Regions from separate parts of the Caulobacter sp. HJHS_5 genome, predicted to be linked through region 2. Evidence: predicted binding sites of a transcription regulator. Region 2 holds the regulator's gene; each other region holds the start of a gene.
The links. The regulator LexA, encoded in region 2, represses DNA repair genes until DNA is damaged. The targets are predictions, from matches to a motif close to ATGTTCNCNANNTGTTCT.
Positions count from the first base shown of each region.

Region 1: a site for LexA is predicted at 6,401-6,418, ahead of ACFLIT_RS04785 (ATP-dependent helicase). Genes of this name have one in related genera too.
Region 3: a site for LexA is predicted at 7,678-7,695, ahead of recA (recombinase RecA). Genes of this name have one in related genera too.

Region 1 covers NZ_JBWZNC010000002.1:234,850-244,738, forward strand. The annotation lists gene otsB (trehalose-phosphatase) at 1-586, shown strand, start outside; gene ACFLIT_RS04745 (alpha,alpha-trehalose-phosphate synthase (UDP-forming)) at 586-1,989, shown strand; gene ACFLIT_RS04750 (glutathione S-transferase family protein) at 2,096-2,728, opposite strand; gene ACFLIT_RS04755 (DUF2171 domain-containing protein) at 2,796-3,029, opposite strand; gene ACFLIT_RS04760 (DUF4169 family protein) at 3,131-3,310, shown strand; gene ACFLIT_RS04765 (hypothetical protein) at 3,376-4,629, shown strand; gene ACFLIT_RS04770 (hypothetical protein) at 4,629-5,870, shown strand; gene ACFLIT_RS04775 (ribbon-helix-helix domain-containing protein) at 5,881-6,093, shown strand; gene ACFLIT_RS04780 (hypothetical protein) at 6,090-6,320, opposite strand; gene ACFLIT_RS04785 (ATP-dependent helicase) at 6,442-8,751, shown strand; gene ACFLIT_RS04790 (CatB-related O-acetyltransferase) at 8,759-9,727, shown strand; gene ACFLIT_RS04795 (gamma-glutamylcyclotransferase family protein) at 9,724-9,889, opposite strand, start outside.
Region 2 covers NZ_JBWZNC010000001.1:482,070-491,958, reverse strand. The annotation lists gene ACFLIT_RS02575 (ComEC/Rec2 family competence protein) at 1-1,816, shown strand, start outside; gene lexA (transcriptional repressor LexA) at 1,824-2,510, opposite strand; gene trpC (indole-3-glycerol phosphate synthase TrpC) at 2,663-3,439, opposite strand; gene trpD (anthranilate phosphoribosyltransferase) at 3,432-4,445, opposite strand; gene ACFLIT_RS02555 (anthranilate synthase component II) at 4,450-5,040, opposite strand; gene ACFLIT_RS02550 (hypothetical protein) at 5,115-5,348, shown strand; gene ACFLIT_RS02545 (DUF1259 domain-containing protein) at 5,460-6,347, opposite strand; gene ACFLIT_RS02540 (response regulator) at 6,521-7,195, shown strand; gene ACFLIT_RS02535 (sensor histidine kinase) at 7,192-8,250, shown strand; gene ACFLIT_RS02530 (3-keto-disaccharide hydrolase) at 8,328-9,110, shown strand; gene ACFLIT_RS02525 (formylglycine-generating enzyme family protein) at 9,113-9,889, shown strand, end outside.
Region 3 covers NZ_JBWZNC010000002.1:350,576-360,464, reverse strand. The annotation lists gene ACFLIT_RS05365 (thermonuclease family protein) at 1-5, opposite strand, end outside; gene ACFLIT_RS05360 (DUF1697 domain-containing protein) at 149-655, opposite strand; gene ACFLIT_RS05355 (HPP family protein) at 652-1,635, opposite strand; gene uvrB (excinuclease ABC subunit UvrB) at 1,725-3,992, shown strand; gene ACFLIT_RS05345 (M28 family metallopeptidase) at 4,117-5,739, opposite strand; gene ACFLIT_RS05340 (S1C family serine protease) at 5,822-7,072, opposite strand; gene ACFLIT_RS05335 (hypothetical protein) at 7,273-7,608, shown strand; gene recA (recombinase RecA) at 7,800-8,864, shown strand; gene alaS (alanine--tRNA ligase) at 9,089-9,889, shown strand, end outside.

The DNA of each region.
Region 1 (9,889 bases), on a different contig from region 2:
GAGCGGTCGGCCGGTGACGGAGATCGACACCATCCTTCAAGGGGCGGTGACCGATGTCGCCGGCGTGCATGGGCTGCAGATGCGGACCGCCCGCTGGGGCCTGGTCGCCGAGCCGGCGCACCCGGGCGTCGCCGAAGCCGCGGAGCTGTTCGACGATTTCGCCGCCGCGGATAAGGGTCTGATCGTGGAACGGAAGGGGCCCAGCGTGGCCTTGCATTACCGCCTGACCCCCGACGCGGGCGAGGCGGTGGTGGAGTTCGCCGAGCGGGTCGCCTCCGACGCCGGGCTGATCGTTCAGCACGGATCGATGGTCGCCGAGCTGCGGACGCCCGGACCCGACAAGGGCGCGGCGCTATCCCGCCTGATGGCGCATCCGCCGTTCGCCGGGGCCCGGCCGATCATGATCGGCGACGACCTGACCGACGAAGCGGCCTTCATCGAAGCCCAGCTGCGCGGCGGCGTCGGGGTTCTCGTCGGCGGCGACCGGCCCACGGCCGCAGTCGGCCGGCTCGACGGTCCGTCCGCCGTGCTCGATTGGATCGACAGGAGCCTGGGCTCCGGCGTCTTCGACCTGGAGGACGTGTGATGGGCCGCCTGATCGTCGTATCCAACCGGGTCAACCCGCCGCAGGACCCGTCGGTCGCCACCGCCGGCGGACTGGCCATGGCGCTCGCCGCCGCGCTCCGCGAATACTCCGGCATCTGGTTCGGCTGGAGCGGGCGGACGGTGGACGAATACACCGGCCAGCTTTCGGTCTCGAAGGTCAACGGCGTGACCGTGGCCACCGTCGACCTCGAGGCGCAGGAGCACCACGAATATTACAACGGCTACGCCAACCGCACGCTCTGGCCGCTGTTCCACTACCGGCCGGACCTGACCGCCTACGAGCGCTCGTTCGACGCCGGCTACGCGCTGGTCAACCGCCGCTTCGCCGAGGCGCTGATGCCGCTCATCGAGGCGGACGATTTCATCTGGGTGCAGGACTACCACCTGGCGAACATGGCGCGAGAGCTGCGCGGGCTCGAGGTCGCCAACCGCCTCGGCTTTTTCCTGCACATTCCCTGGCCCGCCCAACGCCTGCTGATCACCCTGCCGCGTCACGCCGACCTCGTGAGCGCCTTGCTGGACTACGACCTGATCGGCTTTCAGACCGAGGATTCGCGTCAGGCCTTCCTCGACTACATCACTGGCGTCGCCGAGGGCGCCGTCTCGCCGGACGGCGAGGTTCGCGCCTTCGGCAAGACCGCGCGGACCGGCGTGTTCCCGATCGGCATCGACACGGCGGAGTTCGAGGCGGCCGCCGGCTCGCCGACGGCGCTGGAAGCCTATGAGCGCATGGTGACGAGCGCGGCCGGACGCCAGCTGCTGCTGGGCGTCGACCGCCTCGACTATTCCAAGGGCCTGGAGGAACGTTTCCTCGCCTATGAGCAGCTTCTGACCGATCACCCGGACCTTCGCGAGCACCTGTTCCTGCTGCAGATCGCGACGCTGAGCCGGGAAGAGGTCGACGCCTACCAGGATCTGCGGGCGCGACTGGACACCGTGAGCGGCCGGATCAACGGCGCCTACGCCACGGTGGACTGGGTGCCTCTACGCTACGTGAACCGCGCCTACCGTCGCGACGAGCTGGCCGGCCTCTACCGTGCGGCCGATATTGGCCTTGTGACCCCGTTGCGCGACGGGATGAACCTGGTGGCCAAGGAGTTCGTCGCCGCGCAGGATCCTGATGACCCGGGCGTGCTGATCCTTTCGGAGTTCGCCGGCGCGGCCGAGCAGCTGAAGGCGGCGCTGATCGTCAATCCGTTCAGTCGCGAGGATGTCGCCGAGGCGATCCGTCGAGGGCTTTCGATGCCGCTGGCCGAGCGCCGCTCGCGCTGGCGGGAATTGATCGACAATGTCCGGCGGGAGGACGTCGCCGCCTGGCGCGACCGTTTCGTCGAGGCCTTGCGCGGCGCGCCGCCGCAGCCGGCGACCCTGGCCGTCGCCTAGAGCCTTTAGGACCAATGGAATCCCCTGGTCCGCTGAAAAGGCTCTAGTTCAAATGTTTAGAGCGCGTTTGGCGGGCGAAACCGCGTACACTTTCGCCCAACGCGCTCTAGCCGTCGATCCAGTCGATCAGGCCCTCGCGGGCGTGGACTTCGCGCAGCGACGGCATGGCGCGCATGCGGTTCACATAGGCGCCGAGGTGCGGCCAGGCGGTGGCCGGGCGCTGCATGTTGCGCGACCAGCGGGTAAGCATGGTCAGCAGGAAATCGGCGGTGGTCAGGCGCTCGCCGAGCAGGAAGGGGCGACCATCGGCCAGCTGGGCGTCCATGCGGTCCCACACCGCCATGACGCGTGCGCCCTGCGCGGCCTGGGCCGCGGCGTTGTCGGCGACCTCGGCCGGATAGAACCAGCAGCGGAAGGCCGGCATCAGGGTGTTTGTCAGGTGCATCATGGTCTGCAGCCAGGGGCCCCGTTGCGGCGAGCCCGGCGGCGGGGCGAAGCCGGCCTCGGGATGACGCTCGGCCAGCAGCATCAGGATGGCGGCGGTCTCGGCGACGGGGACGCCGTCGACCACGAGCGTCGGCACGGCGCCGGCGGGGTTAAGGAGCCGGTACTCCGGCTTGTCTTGATCGCGGGCGACCTTGAGGTCCAGCTTCACCGTCTCGAACGGAACGCCGAGCTCGATCAGCATCCAGTGGACCGCGAGGCTGGCCGTGCTGGGCGCGTAGTACAGCCTGTACATGAAAAGACCCCCCATCCCGGCCGGATGAGGGGTCGTTTGCGACGATTGGATCGTCAGCTCAAGCCGCTTAGTGCTTCTCGCGCCATTGAGCCTTGGCGGCGTCCTTGGTGACGTTCAGGTGGACGTGATCGTCGACGTGGTCGACCCACGACAGGGGGATCATGTGGTGCTTGAAGCCGCCGGCGATATCCATCTTGGCGAGTTCGATTTCATTGCCGAGCACATGGTCCACGCGGCCGACGTGTCCGCCGTCCGAGCCTTTGACTTCCATGTGTTCGCGGATCTGGGTGGTGGGTGTCATGAGGGTCTCCACGGGGTTAAGCGGGCTGCGCGCCCGTCGAGGCCTAACGATTCAGCTCCTGAGGGGTTGCCCTACGGCGAGCGGGGTCTAGGCTCGCGGGCATGGGCGATGTCGTGAATCTCAACCGTTTCCGCAAAGCCAAGGCGAGGGCCGAGAAGGCCGGCGCCGCGGAGGCGAACCGCGCCAAGTTCGGCCGCACCAAGGCTGATAAGTCGATGCAGGACGCCGAGCGCGAAGCAGCGGAGCGCACTCTCGACGGGGCCAAGCGCGACGACGACTGATCGATCCGCAGGGCTTGCCACGGCCGGCCGGGCTGGGCAGAACCGCCGTCTCTGCGGGAGGAAGCGTGTCGTCGAACTGGAGTCGCGAGCGGCCGATCCATGTGATCGCCACCGGGCCGGGCAAGCATCTGTTCAGCCACCTGGGCGACCCGCGCGTGCAGATGTTGAAGGCGACCAAGCAGCTTCGCACGCCGCCGCGGGTGTTGGTCATGCCGCTGCAGAGCCGCACGGCGTTCGACGACGCCAAGGCCAATGTGCACCCCGACACCTGGAAGCGCGTGGCCGAAGGCCAGGCGACCCTGGTGTTCGACATGTCGGGCGAGGGGGAGCCTCATACGGCCGAGCGCACCGCGGCCCTGCACAGTTTCGTCGAAGGTCTGGCGATCTCGCCCAGCCGCTGCGCCTATGTGACTCAGGATCGCAACTATGGCCGGGAATACGCGGCGCACCTCGGCGATCCGACGGCGCCGGCCCTGCGGGTGCTGAACTACGACTATTACATCAAGCGGTTCTTCCAGCGGTACGAGACCACCGGCGACGAAGCGTTCGAGGAGCGCCTGGCGGCTTTCCGGGCGCGGACCTCGGTGCGGGAGCGACGGTTCGTCTGCCTCAACCGCGCGGCGCGGTCGAACAAGCTGTTTTTCCTGCTGGCCCTGCTGCGCGACGGCCTGTGGGACCGCGGCTTCATTTCGTTCTCGGGTTTCGACAAGGCGGCGAACCAGTACGCCAAGACCGCCAAGTTCATGCTCCGCGAGATGCGGGCGACCCCGGGTTTCGAGGATCTGACGCGGGACCTCACGCCCTTCATGGCGGACCTGGCCGCCAAGGGGCAGGTGGTTCTGGGGCGACGGGAGGACCAGAGTCTCGACGACTTCCTGCTCACCGTGACGCTGGGCGAGCACAACCTGCCGGAGCGGCAGCGGTCGTGGTTCACGGTGGTCAATGAGACGGAGATCACCGGCCCGCACCGCATCACCGAAAAGCCGTTCAAGTCGTTGATCGACTTTCACCCGACCATCGTGATCGGCAACGGCGGCGCCCTGCCGTTGATCCGTGAACTCGGCTTCCGCACCTTCGACGGCTATTTCGACGAGACCTATGACGCCGAGCCGGATGCGCGCGCGCGGTTCGACGCCGTCTACGGCCAGGTGCGGCGGCTGTGCGAACGCGACGAAGCCGAACTGGCGCGGATGGAGGCCGAGGTCGCCGAGACCCTTTCGTTCAACGCCGAATGGGGGCTGAAGCGCCTGCCGGCGGTGTATCGCGACGCCGTCGACCCGCGCTTCGTCGACAGCGTGATGGCGGGGGTCGAGGCCTGATGGCGGCGCATCACCCGAAGCACGCGGGGCCGATCCATGTCGCCTGCGCGGCCAAGGGCGGCCGCCACGCCTTGGACCACCCCAGCGACCCCCGCGTCCGCCTGGAGTTCGACGCCTGGCCCGACATCGTCATGCTGCCGGCCGCCCGGGAAGCGGTGCTGAAGACCAGCGCCGAGCTGGTCTCGCCGGAAATCCGCCAGCGTATCGTGGCCCGGCGGACCGTGCTGGTGCTCGACGCCTCGGGCGAAGGCCCGGCGTTCACGCCGCAACTGGCCGCGACGATCCACCGTTTTCTGCGCGACCTCGCCGTGCCGGCGAAAAACGTCGCCTACCTGACCCAGAACCGCGACTTCGAGGCGGCCTATCGCGAGTGGTGCGGGCCGGGCGTCAGGCCGGTGAAGGTGGTCGTGCACGACGACTACCTGAGCCGATTTTTCCTCGATCACGCCGGGGGCGGTCGGGAGACCTTCGCCAAGCGCCTCGCCGGCTTTGAAGCGCGCCCGCCCGAACGCGAAAGACGCTTCGTCTGCCTCAACTATTCGATCCGCACGGCCAAGGTGCTGCTGCTGCTTGCGATGGTGCGCGACGGTCTGTGGGATCGGGGATTCATCAGCTTTCCCGGTTTTGACGCGGCGAAACATGTGCGGGCGGTGCGCAAGCTCGCCATCGAACGCGACCTGACGAGAATCCCCGGCCTGGAAACGTTGGGCGAGGCGCTGAAGCCGTGGCTCGACGCCCTCGACGCCAAGGGGGCGAGCCTGCTGGGGGCGCCCGCGGGCAGTTCGAAACTCAAGTCCGTGGCGGAGGATTCGGCGCTGGCGGAGTATGATCGCGCCTGGTTCTCGCTGATCAACGAAACGGAAGTCGTCGGCACGCGCCGGGTCACGGAGAAGCCGTTCAAGGCCCTGGCCAACTTCAGCCCGCTGCTGCTGTGGGGCAACCCGGGATCGCTGGCCCTGATCCGGGACTTCGGCTTCAAGACCTTCGGCGGGCTGATCGACGAGTCCTACGACGCGGAATCGGACCCCGCACGGCGGTTCGAGGGCATCTCCGGCGAGCTGAAACGGCTCTGCGGCCTGCCGGAGGAGGAACTCGCCAGGACCGAGCGCGAGCTTGCCGACACCCTGGCGCACAACGCCGACCGAGCGCTTGTGCAGATGCCGCGCATCTATCGCGACGAGATCGAGCCGCGCCTGGTGGACGCCGTGCTGGACCTCGCCGTGAACCGCGCGGCGGCTTAGGATCCGGAGCATGGCGGTGCTTCGCAAACGCTCGATCAACCTGGCGGGGCACGCCACCTCCCTGGCGCTGGAGCCGGAGTTCTGGGCGGTGCTGGACGCCGCGGCGGCCGAGGACGGCCGCAGCCTGGCGGCCCTGATCGGCGGCATCGATGCGCTGCGGGGAGAGCGACCGCTGGCCTCCGCGTGCCGGGTGTTCGCCTTGCAGAAGGTGCAGACGCCTTAGCGGGGGGTCGGCAAGGGCGTCGGCATCGGCGCGGGGTTCGGCATCTGCGACGGCGAGGGTAGGGCCGGGGTCTCGGGCAGGGCGAGTTCGGCGCGCATGGAACCGGCGCTGTCGCGGGCGTAGAGGTAGGCGATCACAAGCGCGGCGACGACGACGGCGATCGTGAGGATCGCCAGGGCGACGCCGTCGTTCCTCAATTTGTGCCGGTCGGCTGTGGGACTGGACATGGGCATGGCCTTCCTTACCCATGAAAACGAGACGCGGAGGGGTGGGGTTCCTGGTCGCGGGGTCTTAAGTCGGCGTCGCGCCGTGCTACATATGTTCTCTTGCCGAATCCGAGAGCTTTGAGTGTCCGACCTGCCGTCCCCCCGTATCTCCGACCTCGCCCGCGTCGATGGCGCCGCGTCCTACCTTGAGGGCCTGAACCCCGAGCAGCGCGAAGCCGTGGAGACCGTGGAAGGCCCGGTGCTGGTGCTGGCCGGCGCGGGCACGGGCAAGACGCGGGTGCTGACCACCCGGCTGGCGCACATCCTGGCGACGGGGCGGGCCCGGCCATGGGAATTGCTGGCGGTCACCTTCACCAACAAGGCCGCCCGCGAGATGCGGGAGAGGATCGGCCATCTGATCGGCCCCGCGGCCGAGGGCCTGCGCTGGGTCGGCACCTTCCACTCGGTGGCCGCCCAGATCCTGCGTCGGCATGCCGAGCTGGTTGGGCTGAAGTCGAACTACACCATCCTCGACACCGACGACGGCGAGCGGCTGCTGAAGCAGCTGATCGAGGCCGAGAACATCGACGCCAAGCGCTGGACGCCCAAGCACCTGGCCGGGCTGATCGACCAGTGGAAGAACCGGGGCTGGACGCCGGACCGCCTGCCGGCCCACGAGGGCAAGGAGTTCGCCAACGGCAAGGGCCAGGCGCTCTACAGCCAGTATCAGGAGCGCCTGCGGGTGCTGAACGCCTGCGACTTCGGCGACCTCCTGCTGCACAACATCACGATCTTCACGTCCTCGCCGGACGTGCTGGCCGACTACCACAGCCGCTTCAAATACCTGCTCGTCGACGAGTACCAGGACACCAACGTCGCCCAGTACCTGTGGCTGCGCCTGCTGGCGCAGAAGAGCCAGAACGTCTGCTGCGTGGGCGACGACGACCAGTCGATCTACGGCTGGCGCGGGGCGGAGGTGGACAACATCCTGCGCTTCGAGCGCGACTTCCCGGGCGCCAAGGTGATCCGCCTGGAGCGCAATTATCGCTCGACCGAGCATATCCTGGCGGCCGCCGCCGGACTGATCAGCACCAACAAGGGGCGACTCGGCAAGACCCTGTGGACCGAGGCCAAGGGCGGCGAGCAGGTGCGCGTGCGCGGGGTCTGGGACGGCGAGGCCGAGAGCCGGCTGGTGGCCGACGAGATCGAGCGCGCCAAGCGGGCGGGCCGCAAGTACAGCCACATGGCGATCCTGGTGCGCGCCAGCTTCCAGATGCGCGCCTTCGAAGAGCGCTTCCTGATGCTGCAGATCCCCTACACGGTGGTCGGCGGCCCGCGCTTCTTCGAACGGGCGGAAATCCGCGACGCCCACGCCTATCTGCGGCTGATCCAGTCGGAGGACGACGACCTGGCCTTCGAGCGGATCGTCAATGTCCCGCGCCGGGGCATCGGCGACACCACGGTGCAGAAGCTGCTGCAGGTGGCGCGGGCCAACGGCGTCTCGGTGGTGCGCGCCGCGCGGGAGCTGGTGAAGACCGACGAGCTGCAGGCCCGCACCCGCACCCAGCTGGCCAACTTCCTGCGCGACCTCGACCGCTGGCGCGCGGCGAGGGAGACCCTGCCTCATGCGCGCCTGACCGAGACCATTCTGGAGGAGAGCGGCTACACCGACGCTCTGCGCCTCGACAAAGGCCCGCAGAGCCAGACGCGGCTGGAGAACCTGAAGGAGCTCGTCCAGTCGATGGGCGCCTTCGACACGCTCGAGGCCTATCTGGAGCACGTATCGCTGGTCATGGACCTCGACAAGGGGGCCGGCGAGGACTCGGTGTGGATCATGACCCTGCACTCGGCCAAGGGGCTGGAGTTCCCGCTGGTGTTCCTGCCGGGCTGGGAGGAAGGCGTGTTTCCCTCGCAGCGCTCGATGGACGAGAAGGGCGAGAAGGGGCTCGAGGAGGAGCGGCGGCTCGCCTACGTCGGCATCACCCGGGGCCGCGAGGAGGTGCGCGTCTCCTTCGCCGCCAACCGTCAGGTCTATGGCCGCTGGACCAGCCAGCTGCCGAGCCGCTTCGTCGACGAACTGCCGGCCGCCAATGTCGAGGCCGCGTCCGAGACCGGCTACTACGGCGGCGGGCCGGGCATGCAGCAGACGGCCGCCTCGCGCTGGGACGACACGCCGAGCTTCGGCTCCGGCTATTCGTCGCCCGGCTGGCGGCGGGCGCAGGACCGGGGCGCGGCGCCGACCCGATCGAGCCGTGGGGTCATCGAGGGCGAGGGCCGTCTGGTGGCGGTGTCGGAACCTTCGGCCGGGGGCAAGTACGCACGCGGCGAGCGGGTCTTTCACGTCAAGTTCGGCTACGGCAAGGTGGTCGGGGTGGAGGGCAACAAGCTGACCGTGTCGTTCGACAAGGCGGGCGAGAAGAAGGTCATCGACAGCTTCGTCGAGAAGGCCTGATCGCGCCTTGCCGACCCGCGACGAGCTCCTGGCGCTGGAATGGCGGTTTTCCGCCAACGGCCATACGGCGACCGAACATCTGCGGCTGCTGCCGGGCGGCCGGATGGCCGGCTATCGACACCCCAACGAACACTTCTGGGCCTACGAAGAGGGGCGGCTGACCCTCTTGAACGCCGGGCGGGGCCTGACTGCCGCGCTCGACCTGGCGTCCGCGCCGGGCGAGCCGCCGCGTTTCGAGGGGGCTTACGCCCATGACGCGTCGATCCGGTTCGAGCTGGCGGGGCGCGCCCCTCAGCCCTGGCCTGAGCCGGAGAACGCCACGCGCCGCATTCTGGCCGATCTGGCCGCCGAATACGGGTGGAGCGTCGGGGCGCACAGCTATGGCGCCCCCGCGGTGTTCGAGGCCGGCTACGCGAAGCTGAACATCGGCCGCTACTGCTCGATCTCCGCCGAGGTCACCGTCGCCCTGGCCGACCACAAGACGAGCAACGTTTCCAGCTATCCGTTCATGAGCCTGCGCTCGCAGTGGCCGTCGGCGCCGTTCGAGGGCGTCGATCACGTGACGCGGGGCGACGTGAACATCGGCAACGATGTCTGGATCGGGGCCGGGGCCTTCATCGGCTCGGGCGTCACCATCGGCGACGGAGCGGTGATCGGGGCGCGGGCGGTGGTCACCCGCGACGTGCCGCCCTACGCCGTCGTGCTCGGCGCGCCGGCCCGGGTCGTGCGGCATCGCTTTGCGCCGCCGGTCGTCGAGGCGCTGCTGGCGGTGCGGTGGTGGGACTGGCCGGAGCTGTGGGTGGACGCCCTGGCGCCGCTGCTGCTCAGCGGGGACCACGAGGCGTTCGTGCGCCTGGCGGCGCGGCGGCCCGACAGCCTGGAAGCCGTGGTCGCCTTCGTCGACGAGATCGTGACCCCACCCCCTCGGCCGCCGCCCAGCCTCGCCGCACGGATCGCCGCGCGGCTGCGGCGCTAAGCCCGAATGTAGAGCCAGGCCTCGAGGCCGGAGACCAGCTTCACCCGCTGGCGACGGTAGTCGGCGGACTCGTATTTGTCGGCGGCGACCAGCTCGTCGGCGGTGATCTCGAACACCACGCCGTCCACCGCGTCGGCGACGCGTCCCGTCGGTTCGGCGACG
Region 2 (9,889 bases):
CGTCCTCGCCGCCGACGACCAGCCGCGCATCGTCGAGGGCTGGGTGGTCGATGTCCTTAGCCCCGGCGCCTCGGGCGGGCGACTGCTGATCGCCCCGTCCCGCATCGGCGACCTGCCGGCCGAGGCCGTCCCGCACCGCGTGCGGATCAGCGTCGGCGCCGACTCGGTCGTCGGGCCCGGCGCCTACGTCCGCATCCGCGCCATCGTCGGCCCGCCGCCCGGGCCGGCCGCGCCGGGGTCCTACGACTTCGCCCGCGACGCCTTCTTCGACCGCATCGGCGGCTCCGGCTTCGCCCTGGGGCGGCCCCAGGTGTTCGACGCCCCCGCGCCGACGGCGGCCCTGCGCTGGGTGCTCGGCGTCAACGCCGCGCGCTGGAGCCTCGCCCAACGGATCGTCGAGCGGATGGGGCCGGAGACCGGCGGCATCGCCGCGGCCATGGTCACCGGCCACGAGGCCTGGGTCTCGCAGGAGACCACCGACTCCATGCGCGCCTCGGGCCTGGCGCACATTCTCTCGATCAGCGGTCTGCACATGGCCATCGTCGGCGGCTTCGTGTTCGCCGCCGTGCGCCTGGGCATCGCGGCGTGGCCGTGGCTGGCCCTGCGCGTCGACGGCAAGAAGTGGGCGGCGGTCGCCGGACTTGGAGCCGTCGGCGCCTACCTCGTGCTCTCGGGCGCGCCGGCCCCGGCCGAGCGGGCGGCGATCACCGCCTCCGTGGCGTTCCTCGCCGTGCTCGCCGACCGGCGGGCGATCAGCCTGCACGCCCTGGCGCTGGCGGCCCTGGTCATCCTCTTGATGCAGCCGGAAGCGGCGGCGACGCCCGGCTTCCAGATGTCGTTCGCGGCCACCGCCGCCCTCGTGGCCCTGGCGGAGGCGTGGCCGACGCCGGCCAGGGAGATCTCCGTGCCCTGGCCGATCCGCATCGCCCAGGGCTTCGGGGCCTGGCTGGGGATCAGCATCCTCGCCAGCCTGGTGGCGGGCCTGGCCACCGGGCCGTTCGCCCTGCAGCACTTCAACCGCGTCGCCGTCTGGGGCCTGCCCGCCAACCTGCTGGTCGCGCCGCTGTCGAGCTTCGTGTTCATGCCGGCTCTCGCCATCGGGGCGGTGCTGGAGCCGTTCGGGCTGGGCGGGCCGTTCCTGACCGTGGCGGGCTGGGGCATTGGCGCGATGAGCGCCATCTCCGACTGGTTCGCCAAGGCGCCGTTCGCCCAGATCACCGTGGCGAGCGCGCCGTCGGCGGCGCTGGTGGTGGCGTTCCTCGGCCTGATGTGGCTCTGCCTGTGGCGCGGACGGCTGCGGTGGCTCGGCCTGCCGCTGGCCTTCGCCGTCAGCCTGTGGCCGAGGCCGCCGGCGCCCGACGCCTGGATCGCCTCGAACGGCGCCAGCGCGGCGGTGCGGGTGGGCGAGCAGGCGGTGCTGCTGCGGCCGGACGTCAGCCGGTTCGGCGTCGACCTGTGGAGCCGGCGCCGCGGCCTGACCATCGATGAGACCGCCCCGGGCTTCGACTGCGGGCGGATGGCCTGCACCCCGACCACCGCGCCGACCGCCCTGGCCGCGTCATGGGGCAAGCGGACGCCCAAGGCGGCGGAGATCGAGCGCCTGTGCGAGACAGGCGAGATCGTCAGCCTACGAGGGCCGGCGCCGAGCGAATGGCCGGCAGTGTGCGAGGGCAAGCTGCGGTTGACCGGCGAGGACTTCGCCCGGGGCGGGGCGGCCGAGCTCTATCGGACGGCGGGCGGCTGGCGGATCGTCTGGGCCCAGACGCTGAGGGGCCGCCGGCCGTGGACGGCGGCCGCCTCGGAGGACGACGGCTAGCGCCGGATCAGTGGTAACGGCGGATCAGGCCGACGAGCTTGCCCTGCACCTGAACCTGGTCCGGTCCGAAGATGCGGGTCTCGTAGGCGGGGTTGGCGGCTTCCAGGGCGATGGAGGCGCCTTTGCGGCGCAGGCGCTTCAAGGTGGCTTCCTCGCCGAGGATCAGGGCGACGACAATCTCGCCGTTGTTGGCGTTGTCGCCCTTGCGGATCATCACGAAGTCGCCGTCGAGGATGCCGGCGTTGATCATCGAGTCGCCCTGCACCTCGAGGACGTAGTGCTCGCCGGCGCCGAGCATGCTCTCGGGAACCAGCAGGCGGTCGCGCTCATGCTGGATGGCTTCGATCGGGGTGCCGGCGGCGATCTTGCCGAGGATCGGCAGCTCGCGCATGTCATTGGCCGCGATGGCGGCGCCGGTGTTCTCGACCATCTTCGGCGTGAAGGCGCCGCGACCGCGTGGCGGGGCGGCGGTGGTGGCCTGCTGCGGCAGCTTGACCACTTCCAAGGCCCGGGCCCGGTGGGGCAGGCGGCGCAGGAAGCCGCGCTCCTCAAGGGCGGTGATCAGCCGGTGGATGCCGGACTTGGACGCCAGATCGAGCGCCTCCTTCATCTCGTCGAACGACGGCGAGACGCCGGTTTCCTTGATGCGCTCATGGATGAACATGAGCAGCTCGTGCTGTTTGCGGGTGAGCATCGGCAAGGCCCTCGCTGCGAATCTCTGTGTCGATGACTGTAGCGGAACAAACCGCAAACGTCGAATTCGTTCTCTAGGCGTTCTGTGGTTAACGCCGTCTTACCAAGGGTCGGCCTGGAACATCGGCGTCGAGAACAATCAGAGAAAAAGGCTCAGGCGAGCAGCGCCCGGGTCGCGGCGGTCACGTCCGCCTGGCGCATCAGGCTTTCGCCGACGAGCATGGCGCTCGCGCCGGCGGCGGCGCAGCGGGCGACGTCGGCGGGAGTGAAGATGCCGCTCTCGGCGACCAGAAGGGCGTCGGTGGGCGCCATTGCGGACAGCTTTTCCGTCCAGGCCAGATCGACCTCGAAGGTGCGCAGGTTGCGGTTGTTGATCCCGACGAGGTCGGCGCCGAGGGCGTTGGCGCGCTCCATCTCGGCCTCGTCGTGCACCTCGACCAGGGCGTCCATGCCGAGGCGCAGGGCTTCGGCGTAGAGGTCGGCGGCCAGGGCGTCGTCGACCATGGCCATGATGATCAGGATGGCGTCGGCGCCGAGGGCGCGGGATTCGGCCACCTGCCAGGGATCGACCAGGAAGTCCTTGCGGATGGCCGGCAGGTCGACGGCGGCGCGGGCGGCGACGAGGAAGCGGTCGTCGCCCTGAAAGCTGGGCGCGTCGGTTAGCACGGAGAGGCAGCTGGCGCCGCCAGCGGCGTAGGCCTGGGCCAGCGACGGCGGATCGAAGTCGGCGCGGATCAGGCCCTTGGAGGGCGAAGCCTTCTTGATCTCGGCGATCAGGGCGAGCCGGCCGGGGGCGGCGTCGCGGGCCAAGGCGGCGCGGAAGCCGCGCGGGTGCGAGGCCTCGGAGACGTCGACGGTCGGGCGCGCGGCTTTGCGGACGGCGATGTCCTCGCGCTTGTAGGCGGCGATCTTGTCGAGAATATCAGCCATTGGTGGCCTCGATCAGCAGGTCCAGGGCGGCGCGGGCGCGGCCGTCGTCGATGACGGCTTCGGCCAGTTCGACGCCCTCGCGCAGCGTCTCGACCTTGTCGCCGACCAGGAAGGCGGCGGCGGCGTTCAGCAGCACGATGTCGCGATAGGCGCCCTTGGCCCCGCCGAGCAGGGCCTCGATGGCCCCGGCGTTGACGGCCGGGTCGCCGCCGGTGAGATCGGACAAGGCCGCGCGCGGCAGGCCGACGGCTTCCGGCGTGATGGTGAAATGGCGCACGGCGCCGTCGCGCCATTCGCTGACGTGGGTCTCGCCGGTGGTGGTCAGCTCGTCCATGCCCTGGCCGTGAACGGTCCAGGCGCGGGTCGCGCCGAGGGCGCCGAGCACGCGGGCCAGCGGCTCCAGCAGGCGCAGGTCGTAAACGCCGAGCACCTGGCGCTTGGCGCCGGCCGGGTTCGATAGCGGGCCCAGCAGGTTGAACACCGTGCGGAAGCCGAGTTCGGCCCGGATCGGGGTGACGTGGCGCATGGCGCCGTGGTGGGCCGGGGCGAACAGGAAGCAGATGCCGGCTGTTTCCAGAGCTTTCAGTTGGGCTCCAGGACCGGCGTCGAGCTTGACGCCGAGGGCCGCCAGCACGTCGGACGAGCCGGAGCGGGAGGAGAGGGCGCGGTTGCCGTGCTTGGCCACCTTCAGCCCGCCGCCGGCCGCCACGAAGGCCGCGGCGGTGGAGACGTTATAGGTGTGCAGGCCGTCGCCGCCGGTGCCGCAGGTGTCGATGACGTCGAACGGATGCTCGAGCATCACGGCGGCGCGGCGCATGGCGCGGGCGCTGGCGGTGATCTCGCCGACCGTCTCGCCGCGCAGGCGCATGGCGGTGAGGGCCGCGGCCACCTGGGCCGGGGTCGGCTCGCCGCGCAGGCAGGCGGAGAAGAAGGCGTCGGCGTCGTCTTCCGACAGGGTCGCGCCGTCGGCCAGCTTGGCCAGCAGGGGCTTGAAGGCGTCGCTCATGGGTTCAGGCGTCGGCGAGGCGCTTCACGCCGGCCAGCTCCAGGAAGTTGGCGAGCAATTGGTGGCCGCCTTCGGTGGCGATGGATTCCGGGTGGAACTGCACGCCATGGACGGGGCGGGTTTTGTGCTGGAAGCCCATGATCTCGCCGTCCTCGGTCCAGGCGGTGACCTCCAGGTCGTCCGGCAGGGTGTCGCGGCTGACGGCGAGCGAGTGGTAGCGGGTGGCCGTGAAGGGGTTGGGCAGACCCTTGAAGATGCCCGTGTCGGCGTGGTGGATGGCGCTGGTCTTGCCGTGGAGGATCTCCTTGGCGCGGACCACGTCGCCGCCATAGGCCTGACCGATGGCTTGGTGACCGAGGCAGACGCCGAGGATCGGCAGGTCGGCCGGGGCGCCGCGCAGCAGAGGCAGGCAGATGCCGGCCTGGTCCGGCGTGCAGGGGCCGGGCGACAGCAGGACGGCTTCCGAACCCAGGCCCAGGGCTTCCTGCACCGACAGGGCGTCGTTGCGGCGCACGACCGTCTCGGCCCCCAGCTCGTTCAGATAGTGGACGAGGTTGTAGGTGAAGCTGTCGTAGTTATCGATGACCAGGATCATGGGCCGAACCTTTCAGGCCGTGTTCTTTGGGGTTCCGCGTCGCGCGACGCAAGGGCCTGGGTTAGGCTCGGCCCATGGCGATGACCGATTCCGCCCTCGATCCGGCGGCCGTAAGCTACATCCGCGGCCTTCTGAAGCCGCCCCTGCAGAAGGACGGCCGCTGGGCCGCCTTGGCCGCCGCGGCGTTCGCCGCACTGGCGGCGATGGCCTTCGCGGTCTCGATGATCCTGGCCCCGCCGACGACGACGCGGCATCTGCCGGCCGAAAGCGAGAGCATCACCCTGAGCATGACGCCGGCGGTGCGGTAGAGAGCGAACCCGTTCCGACGGCGATGCCGAGTGCGAAGGGTGTCAAGGCGCACAAGTCTGCGTGCGAGCGCGGGCTCGCCTTCCGAATTCGAACGGGGGTGCAACGTGAGGTCAGCCTGGCTTGGCGGTCTTGACCCTGTCGAGCGCGGCTCGAAGGCCGGTCGCCAGGGTCTTGGCGTCGGCATTGGCCCAGAAGTGCATGAAGAACAGACGCGGCTCGTCATCGAGCATGTGGTTGTGCAGGGCCGTGACCTCGATGCCGTTGGAGCGCAGCGCCCTGATGACCGGGTTCACCTCGTCGGCGGTCAATACGAAGTCGCCGGTGATCGCCGCCTTGCCCTGGCCGGTGGGCTGGAAGTTGATGGCGATGGCCGAACCCATGGCGGTCGGCGCCGCCATGCCCCCGACCTTCGGCGTCTCGGCGCGCGGAATGTTGAACTGAAGGACCCCGCCGTTGGACGCGCCCTTGGCGCCGAGCGCCTGCTCGATTCCGGCGACGTCGAAATCAAGGGGCGCGGGCGGCGCGGCGGAGGCGGGGGCGGGCGCGGTGAAAGGCGTGCCGCTCTTCGCCAGGGCGGCGTGAATCGCTGTCGCCAGCTTCACCGGATCGCCGTGGCCGCCGATGTGCATGTACATGGTCGAGGGCGTCGAACGCAGCAGGTGGTTGTGCAGGGCGGTGATCTCCAAGCCCTGCTCGATCAGCGCCGACATCACCGGATTGACCTCGGCGTGGGTGAGGACGAGGTCGCCCATCACCATGCTCTCGGCGCCCATGTCGTCGAAGGCCACCCAGGAGCCGAGCGCCAGCGTCGGCTTGATGGCGACGCCGTCGAGCGTGACCTGCAGGTCGGTGCGCGGCAGGCCGACCCGATAGACGTTGCCGGTGACCGTGCCGGTCTTGCCGAGCGCCTTGCCGACGGCCGCCCAGTCGGCGGCCATGACCGGCGAGACGAGCAGGGCGGAGATGAACGCGGTCGCGGCGATCAGGCGGGATCTCATGGCGGGCCTCCGTCGGGATGCGACGGAGGCGGGCTCCGGTCGCTCTTGAAAACACCCCTGCAGTCTGCTCGCGAAGTTTAAGGCAGTTTTAGAGGGCGGCGCCGGGGCGAAGGGCTCTTAAAACAGCCATAAAACGAACCGCGCCCTATCGCGTTTCGAAGCTGCGAGGAGCCATGCGTCTGTTGGTCGTCGAGGATGAGCGGCGGATCGCCGACCTGGTCGCCGCGGGCCTGCGCCAGGCCGGTTTCGTCGTCGACGCCGTGGCGACGGTCGCTGACGCCGAGGCCGCGCTGGAACTGACTTGCTATGACGCCGCCGTGCTCGACCTCGGCCTGCCGGACGGCGACGGTCTGCGGCTGTTGTCCGACCTGCGGCGCAAGCCGGATACGCCCCCGATCCTGGTTCTGACGGCGCGCGATGCGGTGGAGGATCGAGTGGCCGGGCTGGACGCCGGCGCCGACGACTACCTCATCAAACCCTTCGCCCTGGCGGAAGTCATCGCGCGGGTGAAGGCCCTGCTGCGGCGACCGGGCGGACCGCTCGGCGTGCGGCTGGAGGCCGGCAACCTGGTGCTCGACACCGTGGGGCGCGACGTGGAGGTCGATGGTCAGGTTGTGCCGCTGGCCCGGCAGGAGATCGCCATTCTCGAACATCTCCTCCGCCGCCTGGGGCGGGTCGTGCCGAAGGCGCTGTTGGAGGAAAAGCTCTACGGCATGGGCGACGAGTTGGAGTCCAACGCCATTCCGGTGCACGTGCATCACCTGCGGCGAAAGCTGATCGAAGCCAAGGCGGCCTGCACGATCCATACGGTGCGGGGCGTCGGCTACTTCCTGGAGGAGGGGGCGTGAGGCGGGTCTTCCGGCCACGTTCGCTGGAGGGAAAACTGCTGCTCCGGCTCGGCCTGCTGCTCGCCGTGACTCTCGGCGGCGGCCTGGCGGCGGCCATCGGCGCCGCGGTTCACGCGGCCAGGACGCTGTCGGAGGACGGCAAGGCCGACAAGTTCGTCGCCGAGTTCATGGGGGACATCGGCTGGATGGTTCCCATCCTCTTCATCGCCGTGCTGACGATCGCCGTCCTCACCCTTCGGACCAGTCTGAAGCCTCTTCGCGCGGTCGCGGCTCAAGCCGCCGCCGTGACGCCTGGCGCCGTCGGAGTGCGCCTGTCGAGCGAGGGCCTGCCCTCGGAACTGCAACCGGTGGTGGCCGCCGTGAACGAGGCCTTCGACCGCCTGGCCAAGGGGTTCGAAACCCAACGCCAGTTCACCGCCGACGCCGCCCATGAGTTGCGTACGCCCCTGGCTATTCTGACTGCGGGGCTCGAGGCGCTGCCGCCGTCCGACGAGGTCGGCCGCCTGCGACTCGACTCCGAGCGGATGAACCGCCTCGTGGCCCAATTGCTCGGCGTCGCACGCCTGGACGCCCAGCCGCTCAGCCTGGGACAGACGGTCGATCTCGGCGCGGTCGCGGCGCAGGTCGTCGAACATTTCGCGCCCCTGGCGGCCAAGGCCGGGCGCAGTCTCGCGTTCGAGTCCTCGGCCACGCCGGTGTTGGTGACGGGCAACGCCGACGCCCTGGGCGATGCAATCCGCAATCTGGTCGAAAACGCCATCGCGCACAGCCCTTCGGGGGAGGAGGTCACCGTCGGCGTCGGCGCAGACGGGTCGGTTGCGGTGACCGATCGGGGGCCGGGCGTCGAGGCCCAGGATCGCGATCGGATTTTCGAACGCTTCTGGCGCAGTCGCGAGCGGCGGACCTCCGGCGCCGGCGCCGGGCTGGGCCTATCCATCGTCGCTGAGATCGCCCGCGCGCACGGCGGGTCGGTCGCGTTGACGGACGCTCCTGGAGGGGGAGCGCGCTTCATGCTTACCGCGCCGCTCGCGCCGCCCCCTAGCCAGCATGCCTGATTGAGGGTCATTCTCCCCCGCCTCCGCCGAGCGAACGAGCGGAGGTGAAAACGATTCCAGGCTGGGGAGGCGTGGCGATGAGGTTGCGAGCACTGGCGGTGCTGGCGGGGGCGATAGCGCTGGCGGCGCCGATACCCGGTCAGTCGATGACGGCGGCCGCGCAGGCGCCGGCGCGGCCGACGATCACGCCGAACATTCCGCCGCCGCCGACCAGCCCGGGGGCGGGGTCGATCCCCGAGGGCTTCACCCGCATCTTCAACGGCCGGGACACGACCGGCTGGCATCCGAGCCGCACCAGCCACCACGGCCGCACGCCCAGCGTCACCGTGAAGAACGGCGCGATGTACATCCTGCAGGAGCCGTTCGGCATGGGCGGGGTGGTGCTGAGCGACAAGCCGTACGGAAACTTCGAGTTCTACGTCGAGACCGACCTGCGGCCCGGGTACAACAGCGGCATCTTCGTGCGCTCGACCGAGGAGGCCTCGGCCTATCAGATCGAACTCGACGCCCTGGGCGGCAACGGCAACCCGCTGGGCGAGATGATGAACAATCTGGGGCGGCCGGAGCGGACGAACTTCACGCCCATCGCCCAGGTGTGGAAGCAGGGCGAGTGGAATGCGTTCCGCCTGCGGGTGGAGGGCGCCGCGCCGCACATCACCCTGTGGGTGAACGGGGCGAAGATCTGGGAGGTGAAGTACCCGGTGAACGGTCGGCCGGATGGGGCGACCAAGGGCTTCATCGGCCTGCAGTACCACTTCCTGACGGCGATGACGCCGTCGCCGATGGTGATGCCGCTGACCTACAACACGCCCGGCGTGCCGCTGGGCTTCCGCAACATGGCGATCAAGGAGCTGCCGTGATGATGTCGCGAACGCTCTTCACCGTCGCCGGGCTTGGCGGCGTCTTGCTGGCCGGTTCGGCCGCCTCGCAGCCCCTGCCGCCAGCGCCCCCCGGCGTGGTGCAGCCGGGCGCGCCGCCCGCGCCCTATTATCCGCCGGTCGCCCGGCCGCCGATCACCCCGGCGGACTACACCAACAGCGTCGGCATGGACTTCATGCGGATCAAGGCGGGGACGATGATCGCCGGGGCTTATGAGCCGTGCGTGATCCTGCCGCCCGACCCGAACGCCGCGCCGCCGACCCCGGCGCCTCGGCCGCCCGCCGCCGCGGCGCCCGCCGGGCCGCCGCCGGTCGACCTGACGCCGCTGCCGCCGGCTTCGCCCGTGCGGTTCACCTGCCCGACGACCTTTGGGACCCAGCGGCCCGGCTGGTCGCCGGAGCAGTATGAGCGGGCCGAGGAGATGGTGCGGCAGGCCACCGTGCCCGGCTTCGTGGTGACGATGAAGAAGCCGTACCTGATGGGGCGCTACGAAGTGACCCAGGGCGAGTGGAAGAAGGTGATGGGCGGCAACCCTTCGATCTTCCAGGGCGCCAAGGTGACCGACAACGCCGACCGGCATCCGGTGGAGAACGTGACCTGGGCGGACGCCAAGGCCTTCGTGGCGAAGCTGAACCAGATGGAGAAGACTACCGCCTATCGCCTGCCCACGGAGATGGAGTGGGAATGGGCGGCGCGGGCCGGATCGTTCCGGGCGCCTTCCGTGGCGGGGCAGCCCGGCGAGAACGTCATGGCCCATGTG
Region 3 (9,889 bases), on a different contig from region 2:
TCCATCGCCGGGCGCCGTCCCCCGCCGGCATGAGGCCGCTCTTAGCTCGGGGCTCGCTCCCCGCACGTCAAGTCCGGGGCTTCATCGGCGTCGCGCGCGCGTCTGTCTGCCCTTACGAGAAGCCAATCATTGTCGGCTCACCGAAAGCCTAACCTGCGCTCATCTCGGCCAGCTTGGTCACGGTGTTCATATTCCGCCCGGTTCCCGCCTTCGCGGCCGGAATGGTCAGTTTCGACTGGCCCATGCCTTCGTCGTACCAGACGAAAATTTCGCGCCCGACCGCCTTCACCTGCTCACCCGGCGCCTGATGGCGGATCGCCCCTTCGAAGCCCTCGGGCGGCGGCGCATCGAGGAAGATCGCCATCACCCGGTTGCCTGGCCCCTCGGGAAACGGATTGGCCTTCACGGTGGCGGCCAACTCCGCGGCGGTGCGTACCGTGACGCCCACCGGCTTGCCCACGAAGTCGCTTGCCGCCTGGGTTAAAGCCGCCGTCACCACCGCCTCGTCGGCCTCGGTCTCGAACAGCAGGTTGCCGCTGGCGATGTAGGTCCGCGCCTTGGCGTAACCCAGCCGTTCGGCCATCGCCTTCAACTCCGGCATGGGCAGCTTCACGCCCGCATTGATCGCCCGCAGCAGCGCCACATAGCTGGTCATCGACCTGTCCCTCTCCAGACCACGCGCAGCACGTCGGTCTGGGTGATCACTCCCACGGCCGCCCCCTCGGCGTCGACCACCAGGGCCTCGTGGGCCGCCCCCGTCGCCAGCAACGGCAGCACATCCGATAGCGGCGTCTCCGCCCTCACCAGGGCCAGGTGCTGATCGGCCAGCTCACCGACCGAACGCCCCGCGCCCGCGCCCTCCGTCGCCTCGCGCTCCGCCTCCAGCAGCAGCTCGGCGCGGCTCACCAGGCCCAGAACCTGTCGTTTATCGTCCAGCAGGGGCGCCGTCCGCAGCGCGTGCTCGGTCAGCACGTGCAGCGCCGCCTCCGCGTCCATCGCGGGCGTTACGTAGAACAAATCCGCGGTCATCACCTCGCCGCAGTTCACCCCGGCGAGGATGTCGGTTTCCCCCTCGGCCGGAGTCGCCGCGGCTCGCACCGGCTCGGCCGTCGCCAGGCTGGGCGGCGCATGCGGATATACACGTCCCACGACCGGGGCATAGATCGCGCCGGCCAGGCACAGCAGGGCCGAGCCCAGGCCGATCGGCGTCACCGCATAGTCCCAGCCGACCGCCCCGCCGCTGATAGCCGCGACGAACGCGACCGCGGCGGACGGCGGATGCAGGCAGCCGAGCAGCAGCATGGCGGCCACGGACAGGGCCGCCGAGACCGGCCCGGCCACCGCCGCATGGGGAATCAGCAGGCCGCACGCCACGCCGATCAGCGCCGAAAGCACATTGCCCCCAACCACCGCGCGTGGCTGCGCCAGCGGGCTCGCCGGCACCGCGAACACGATCACCGCCGAGGATGCGATCGGCGGCGCGAGGAGCAACGCCCACCGTTCTCCACCGACGATCGCCCGCGACAGCAATCCCACCGCCGCCAGGCCTAACCCCGCCCCGACGGCCGAACGCAGCACCTCCATCGGCCGCCGCACGGCGGGCCCCAATAAACGATCGACCAAGGTGCGCGTCATGCGGGCGAGTTACCCGGCCAACCCAATTCTGTCAGCAGCGTTCAGGAAGTCCCCTTTTCCGCTCTTCGCCCTGGCCCTATCTTCCGTTCATGCCCCGTTCCCCCGCCCAGCCCACCGGCGTCTCGGACGTCTCCGGCGCTTTCATCCACGACGCTCAGCTCGACGCGGCCGCCGCTGTCGGCATGCCGGTGATGTGGACGCCCCACCGCCCTCAGCGGCCGGAGAAGCACGACGGCGGCAAGACCTTCAAACTCGTCTCGGAATACAAGCCCGCCGGCGACCAGCCGACCGCCATCGCCGAGCTGGTCGAAGGCATCAAGGGCCGCGAGCACGACCAGGTGCTGCTGGGCGTCACCGGCTCCGGCAAGACCTTCACCATGGCCAGCATCATCGCCGAGACCCAGCGTCCGGCCCTGATCCTCGCCCCCAACAAGACCCTCGCCGCCCAGCTCTACAGCGAGATGAAGGCCTTTTTTCCCGACAACGCCGTCGAGTTCTTCGTCAGCTACTACGACTACTACCAGCCCGAGGCCTACGTCCCGCGCACCGACACCTACATCGAGAAGGACTCCTCGATTAACGAGCAGATCGACCGGATGCGCCACTCGGCCACCCGCGCGATCCTCGAGCGGGACGACGTCATCGTCGTCGCATCGGTCTCCTGCATCTACGGCATCGGTTCTGTCGAGACCTACACGGCCATGACCTTCACCCTCGAGGTCGGCCAGAAGATCGATGAGAAGCAGCTGATCGCCGACCTCGTCGCCCAGCAATACAAGCGCAACGACCAGGCTTTCGAGCGTGGGACCTTCCGCCGTCGCGGCGACACCATCGAAGTCTTCCCCGCCCACTACGAGGACCGCGCCTGGCGCATCTCCCTGTTCGGCGACGAGATCGAGGCGATCAGCGAATTCGATCCCCTCACCGGCAAGAAGACCTCGGAGCTGCCCAGCGTGCGCATGTACGCCAACAGCCACTACGTCACGCCGCGCCCAACGCTTCGCCAGGCCGTCAACCACATCAAGGCCGAACTGAAGGAGCGTCTCGACTGGCTGATCGCCAACGGCAAGCTGCTGGAGGCCCAGCGCCTGGAGCAGCGCACCAACTTCGATCTGGAGATGATCGAAACCACCGGCTCCTGCGCCGGCATTGAGAACTACAGCCGCTATCTCACCGGCCGTCGCCCGGGCGAGCCGCCGCCTACCTTCTTCGAATACATCCCGGACAACGCCCTCCTCTTCACCGACGAGAGCCACCAGACCATTCCGCAGATCGGCGCCATGTACAAAGGCGACCGCAATCGCAAATGGACCCTGGCCGAGTATGGCTTCCGCCTGCCCAGCGCCATGGACAATCGCCCCCTCAAGTTCGAGGAGTGGGAAGCCATGCGGCCGCAGACCGTCCACGTCTCGGCCACGCCCGGCCCCTGGGAAATGGAAAAGGCCGGCGGCGTCTTCGCCGAGCAGGTCATCCGCCCCACCGGCCTGATCGACCCGCCGGTCGAGGTCCGCCCCGTCGCCAAGGACGGCTTCAGCCAGGTCGACGACGTCATCGACATGGCCCGCCAGACCGCCGCCGCCGGCTACCGCACCCTGGTCACCGTCCTCACCAAGAAGATGGCCGAGGATCTCACCGAGTACATGCACGAGCAGGGCCTGCGCGTGCGCTACCTGCACTCCGACGTCGACACCCTCGAACGCATCGAGATCATCCGCGACCTGCGCCTGGGCGCCTTCGACATCCTCATCGGCATCAACCTGCTGCGCGAAGGCCTCGACATCCCCGAGTGCGGCCTGGTCGCCATCCTCGACGCCGACAAGGAGGGCTTCCTCCGCTCGGAGACCAGTCTGATCCAGACCATCGGCCGCGCCGCGCGGAACGTCGACGGCAAGGTCATCCTCTACGCCGACAGCATCACCGGCTCCATGGAACGCTCCATGGCCGAGACCCAGCGGCGGCGCGAGAAGCAGCAGGCCTACAACGCCGCCAACGGCATCACCCCCGCTTCGGTGAAGGCCAACATCAAGGATATCCTGGCCAGTCCCTACGAGAAGGACCGCGTCACCGTCCCGCTCGGCGCGCCCGGCCAGGACGGCGCCAAGCCCTTCATGGGCGACAACTTCAAGGCCACCCTGCGCGACCTCGAAGCCAGGATGCGCCAAGCCGCCGCCAACCTCGAATTCGAGGAAGCCGCCCGCCTCCGCGACGAGGTCAAACGCCTCAAGCTGCTGGACCTCGAATTCGCCTCGGACGCCTTGGCGGGCGAAGGCGAAACCGGCGACAAGGCCGCGGTCAAACGCATAAAGGCCGAGGCCCGCGCCGAGGCGCAGGAGCGGTTCAGGAAGGGGAAGCTTTAACACCTTCTGAAGTCGCCCAGGGCCGAGATCGAAAGCAGACTTTCGATATCTTCCAGGAGTCAGCAGTCACTCAAGAACATGCGGCGTCGCGCAAACTACTGCGTGGACGCGCCCCTACCCGTACCTACTTCGTCCCGGCGAACTTTCTGAACCCGCTGGTTTCCAACCACGCCGGCCGCTCGTCCGCATTCGCCACCCGTCGCGCGATTCCGACCACCACGTCGTCCAGCTTGATCGCCTCTTCCTTCATCACCGGCTGGCTCAGGTCATCTCCCGCCGCGTGATAGCGATTGGCGCGCCACTGCCGCTCGGTCTCGAATTCCGGCGTGTCCTTCTGAAAGCCGAACTTGAAAGCCAGGGCTGGCAGGCCGGTCTTGACGAAGCTGTACTGGTCGGTGCGCACGAAGCTGTTGCGGTCGGGCAGCGGGTCTGGCGTCAGACCCAGCCCCTGTTCGGCGGCGGACTCCCGGGCCTGGGCGCCGAGCGTGCTCTCGTATTCGCCCTGCGCCAGCACGGTCTTCAGCGTCCACAACGGCAGCGGCATATCGAAGTTGAGGTCCGCCACCATCGCCGACTTCGGCACGGTCGGCCGGTTGGCGAAGTAGTGCGAGCCCAAGAGCCCCTTCTCCTCGGCGGTCAACACCACCAACAGGATCGAGCGCTTCAGCGGCGGCCCCGCCTTCAAGGTGCGCGCGATGTCGAGCAGGCTGGCCACACCCGAGGCGTCGTCCATGGCGCCGGGATAGACAAAGCGCTTGCCGTCGGCGCCGACGCCCGTTCCGAGGTGATCCAGATGGGCCGACAGCACCACATATTCGTTCTTCAGTTTCGGGTCGGAACCCGGCAACACGCCGACGATGTTGTCGCTGTCCAAGTCGCGGAACTCGGTCGCCGTCGTCGCTTTCAGCCGCATCTTCATGTCGAAGCCGGCGATCGGTTCGGAGGCGTCCGACAACGCCGCGATTTCGGCGTAGCCGTGGCCGGAGCCGGCGAACAGCCGCGCGCCCTGGGCCGGATCGAAGGTCGCCGTATAGAGCCCGTCCGGCGTTTCGCGCAGGCTCGCGTCGGCTAGGAACATTCCCGCTCCCTTGGCCAGGACGGTCGCCCGCGTCCAGGGAATCTCCGCCTGCCTGGGCGGGGTGATGGCGATCACCCCCACCGCGCCCATCTGGGCCAGCACCTTGTTGCGTTCGTTGCGCGCGCTGGCTTTTTCCGTGCCGGGCAGATCGGCCGGGCCGCCGGCGATGGCCACCACGATCTTGCCCTTCAGGTCCAGGCCCTTGAAATCGTCATGGCCGCGCTCCGGCATGTGCAGGCCGTAGCCGACGAACACCAGCGGCGCGTCCACCGCCTTCGGCCGCGGCGCGCCGCCGGCCGCCACGGTCAGGTCGACGCCGACCTTCAACGTGTCGGCCGTCCCATCGGCCTTGGTCAGGGCGGCGGTCGAGGCCGCCTGGTCGACGATCTGCTCGCGGAAGCTCACCCGTTGGGTGAAGCCGCCCTTCTCGCCGGCCGGCGTCAACCCTTCCGCCTTCATCCGCTCGATCACATGGGTTTCGGCCCGCCGATAGCCCGCTGTGCCGGTCTGCCGCCCCTCGTTGGCGTCGTCCGCCAGGGCCGCGATGTCGTTCCACCACCGCGCCGCCCGTTCGGCCCGCGAGCCTCCGGCCTGGGCGTGAACGGACGACCCGGCGGCCAGCATGGAAACGAGAGCGAGGGCGGAAGCGAAGCAACGGGCGCGTGTCATGCAACGACGCTAGCAACGGCCCGTCGGCGGCGCCTAGGCCGGGCCGCGCCCGGGAATGCAGAATCCTGATTTCCGCCACCGCCTACTGCAGACCGAGGAAATCCAGCGCATCTCCCGCCGGGATGAACAGGTTGAGTCCCTGCATCGCCTCGTCGCGCCCCAAGCCGAGGACTGTCAGGCCCAGCACCTCGCCCTCCTTGTTCACCAAGGGCCCGCCGCTGTTGCCGGGATTCACCGCCACATCGCTCTGAATGAAGTTGTAGCCCTCGAAGATGCGGTTGCTGGTCGAGACGATGCCACGCGTCACCGTGCCCTGCAGCTTCTCGTCAAACGGCGCCCCGATCGCATAGACCTCCAGGCCCAGGGCCGGCGCCTCGCGATGGAGGGTCAGCGACAGGCGGCCCCGGCTGTCGGTCTTGATCAGGGCAACGTCGCGGCCCTTGTCCTCGCGCAGCACCTCTCCCACCGACTCCAGCCCGTCGCTCCAACGGATCTTCACGTATTTGGAGCCGGTCGTGACATGCTGGTTAGTCAGCACGTAGCCGTCGGGGGAGATCAGGAACCCGCTGCCGTGGCCATTGCCCGCCATCACCGTCACCACCGAACCGACGACGTCGGTGAGAGCCGCCGGCTTCGCGGTGGGCTTGGCGAAGACAATCGGCGGACGATCGACCTTGGCCACGGCTTGGCCGACAGTCGGCGTGTTTGCGGGCGAGCCGATGGCGATCGCGCGGAACGCCGGCGCGTTGATCAGCTCCTTCACGTTCTCGCCAAAGGCCCCGCGCCACACCTGCATATGCCCGCCCGTCACCGGCGACTTCAGGTATACGCCCCCGGTCGTGGTCACCTTGGCCACCACTTCGCGTTTCAGCCGCGAATAGATTTGCCATTCCACCGTCATCTGGGCCGAGCCCTTGACCCGCTGGTCCGTGGCGACAACCCCCACCCACGGCATGCAGATATCCATCTTGATGTCGGTGATCAGGCCGCCGATGGCGTACTCGGCGCTGCCTCCGCTGTCGGCTTCGAACAGATTGTTGTTGTCGCCGGCCACCTTGAAGCCGGCCCCGCTCATCTGAGCACGGAACTCGGCGTCGATATCCCTATCGAGTTCGTTGGCGTCGCCGTCCCAAGACAAAGCCGACCTCGTATAGCAAAGCAGGCCGACGGCCATGCTGCCCCAACTCCGCCCGCCCGGAATGCGCGTCACGAGCTTGGCGAACTGGAACGGCTTGGCCACCTCGCCCGCCCCTATGGGCTTCACTATCAACGGGGGCAGATCCGCAGCCTGTGCGACGCTCCTCGTCGCCAACGCCAAGACAATCGAAGTCACGACCAAGACAGTACGCATGACATTCACCCCCACCCAAGGTTGAGCGAACAATGTGTGAACTCGCGGTGGAGATCAAGAGCCAAGCTTTGCCGCCGCGCCCGAAAAATCGCCGGGACTTCCCGCCGAGCGGGAACGCTTGGGCCGTTCCCACATTGCCCTCTTTAAAGCCGAGTTGCGTCGGCGCGGACGAGGAGGGCTCAGTGACCGACTCCAATCGTGGCTCCGGCGACGGGACGGCCAAGCTGACCCTCGTCTCCGACCTCACCCCGCTCTACGACCTCGGCCGCAAGCCCGAGACCACCGCCGAGCGGGTGCGTCGCCTCCAGGCAGAAGCTCAACTTCTGGCCCGCGAGCAGGTCGAGGCCCTGAACCTTCAACTGGAGGCCGCGATCGCCGTCGCCGCTGACATCGTCCGTGGCGGCGAAGCTTATCCGGTGGGTATTCGTGAGCAGGCCGACCGCCTCGTTCACGACCTTGAGGCCCGCGTCCAAGGCTTCCGCGTGATCATGAGCCGCGCGCCCGAACCCAAGCTCTAGCGATCCACGGCCAGCCGGGTGCCCGACGCGGGCTCACGTCAGTTCCGGTCGCACACCTCGGGACGACCGTGAACATCAGCGGAACATTGCCCTTGCCAATTCCGGAACAAACCGGATACGAATTGTCCTGTTCGACACGGGTCGGACGGAGCCGCGGCGGGCGGCGGAATCGTGGGATAAGGGCAAATCCAATGAATCAGGCGGCATTGAAGCTCGTGGGCAAAGAAGACGCAGACAAGTCGCGGGCGCTGGAAGCGGCGCTCGCTCAGATCGACCGGGCCTTCGGCAAAGGTTCCGTCATGCGGCTGGGCGAGAAGACCCACATGGAGGTGGAGGCGGTCTCCACCGGCTCCCTCGGCCTCGACATCGCTCTCGGCATCGGGGGGCTGCCCAAGGGCCGCGTCATCGAAATCTTCGGTCCCGAAAGCTCGGGCAAGACCACCCTGGCGCTGCACGTCGTCGCCGAGGTGCAAAAGGCGGGCGGCGCCGCGGCCTTCGTCGACGCCGAACACGCGCTCGATCCGGCCTACGCCAAGAAGCTCGGCGTCAATCTCGACGATCTGCTGGTCGCCCAGCCCGACACTGGCGAGCAGGCTCTGGAGATCACCGACACCCTGGTCCGGTCCGGCGCCATCGACGTCATCGTCATCGACTCGGTCGCGGCCCTGACGCCGAAGGCTGAAATCGAAGGCGAGATGGGCGACAGCCTGCCCGGACTGCAAGCCCGCCTGATGAGTCAGGCCCTGCGTAAGCTCACCGGTTCGATCGGCAAGACCCAGACCCTGGTCATCTTCATCAACCAGATCCGCCACAAGATCGGCGTCATGTACGGCAGCCCGGAAACGACCACGGGCGGCAACGCCCTGAAGTTCTACGCCTCGGTTCGTCTCGATATCCGCCGCACCGGTTCGGTGAAGATTCGCGATGAGATCATGGGCAACAACGTCCGCGTGAAGGTGGTGAAGAACAAGATCGCTCCGCCGTTCCGCGAGGTCGAGTTCGACATCATGTACGGCGAAGGCATCTCCAAGCTCGGCGAGATCATCGACCTGGGCGTCAAGGCTGGCGTGGTCGAGAAGTCGGGCTCCTGGTTCTCCTTCGATAACCAGCGCATCGGCCAGGGCCGCGACAACGTGCGCGAATTCCTCAAGAAGAACCCGGATATCGCCGCTCAGATCGAGAAGGCCGTGCGTGGCAACACCGCGGTCATCGAGGAAGAGCTTCTGGTCGGCCCGACCGAGGGCGAAGAGGAATAGTTCGAGCTGCGCTCGCGGACAGCCCGGTCGGCCCTGCCGGCCGGCGGCTCCCGCCCGTGCCGCCGCGCCACCCCAACAGCGCCGGCTCCTACCCGCGAGCCTGAGGACGCCCGGCCCCGCCGGGCGTCCTTTTCCTTTGAGCCGACTGCCCGCCTTGGCTACAGAACCCTTCGAAACCATCTAGCGTCTCGCGCGCCGCTTTCCGCGCGCCTTACGGATTCCCGATGCCGAGCCTCAACGACATCCGCAGCGCCTATCTCGATTTCTTCGCGGCCGCCGACCACAAGGTCACGCCCTCCGCTCCCCTGGTGCCGCAGTCGGACCCGACCCTGCTGTTCGTCAACGCGGGCATGGTGCCGTTCAAGAACGTCTTCACCGGGGCCGAGACCCCGGCCAGTCCGCGCGCGGCCTCGTCGCAGAAGTGCGTCCGCGCCGGCGGCAAACACAACGATCTCGACAATGTCGGCTACACCGCGCGTCACCACACCTTCTTCGAGATGCTCGGCAACTTCTCGTTCGGCGACTATTTCAAGGACCGCGCGATCGAGCTGGCCTGGACGCTGCTGACCAAGGAGTTCGCCCTCCCCAAGGACAAGCTGCTCGTCACCGTCTACCACACCGACGACGAGGCGGCCTCGCTGTGGAAGAAGATCGCCGGCTTGCCCGACGAGAAGATCATCCGCATCCCCACCTCCGACAACTTCTGGTCGATGGGCGACACCGGCCCCTGCGGCCCCTGCTCCGAAATTTTCTACGACCACGGCCCCAGCATCTGGGGCGGCCCGCCCGGCAGCGAGAGTGAGGACGGCGACCGGTTTATCGAGATCTGGAACCTGGTCTTCATGCAGTTCAACCAGCAGCAGGACGGTTCGCGCGAACCTCTGCCCAAGCCGTCGATCGACACCGGCATGGGGCTGGAGCGGGTCAGCGCCGTGCTGCAGGGCGTACATGACAACTACGACACCGATCTCTTCAAGGCCCTGATCGCCGCCAGCGTCGAGGCCACCGGTGTCGCGGCCGAGGGC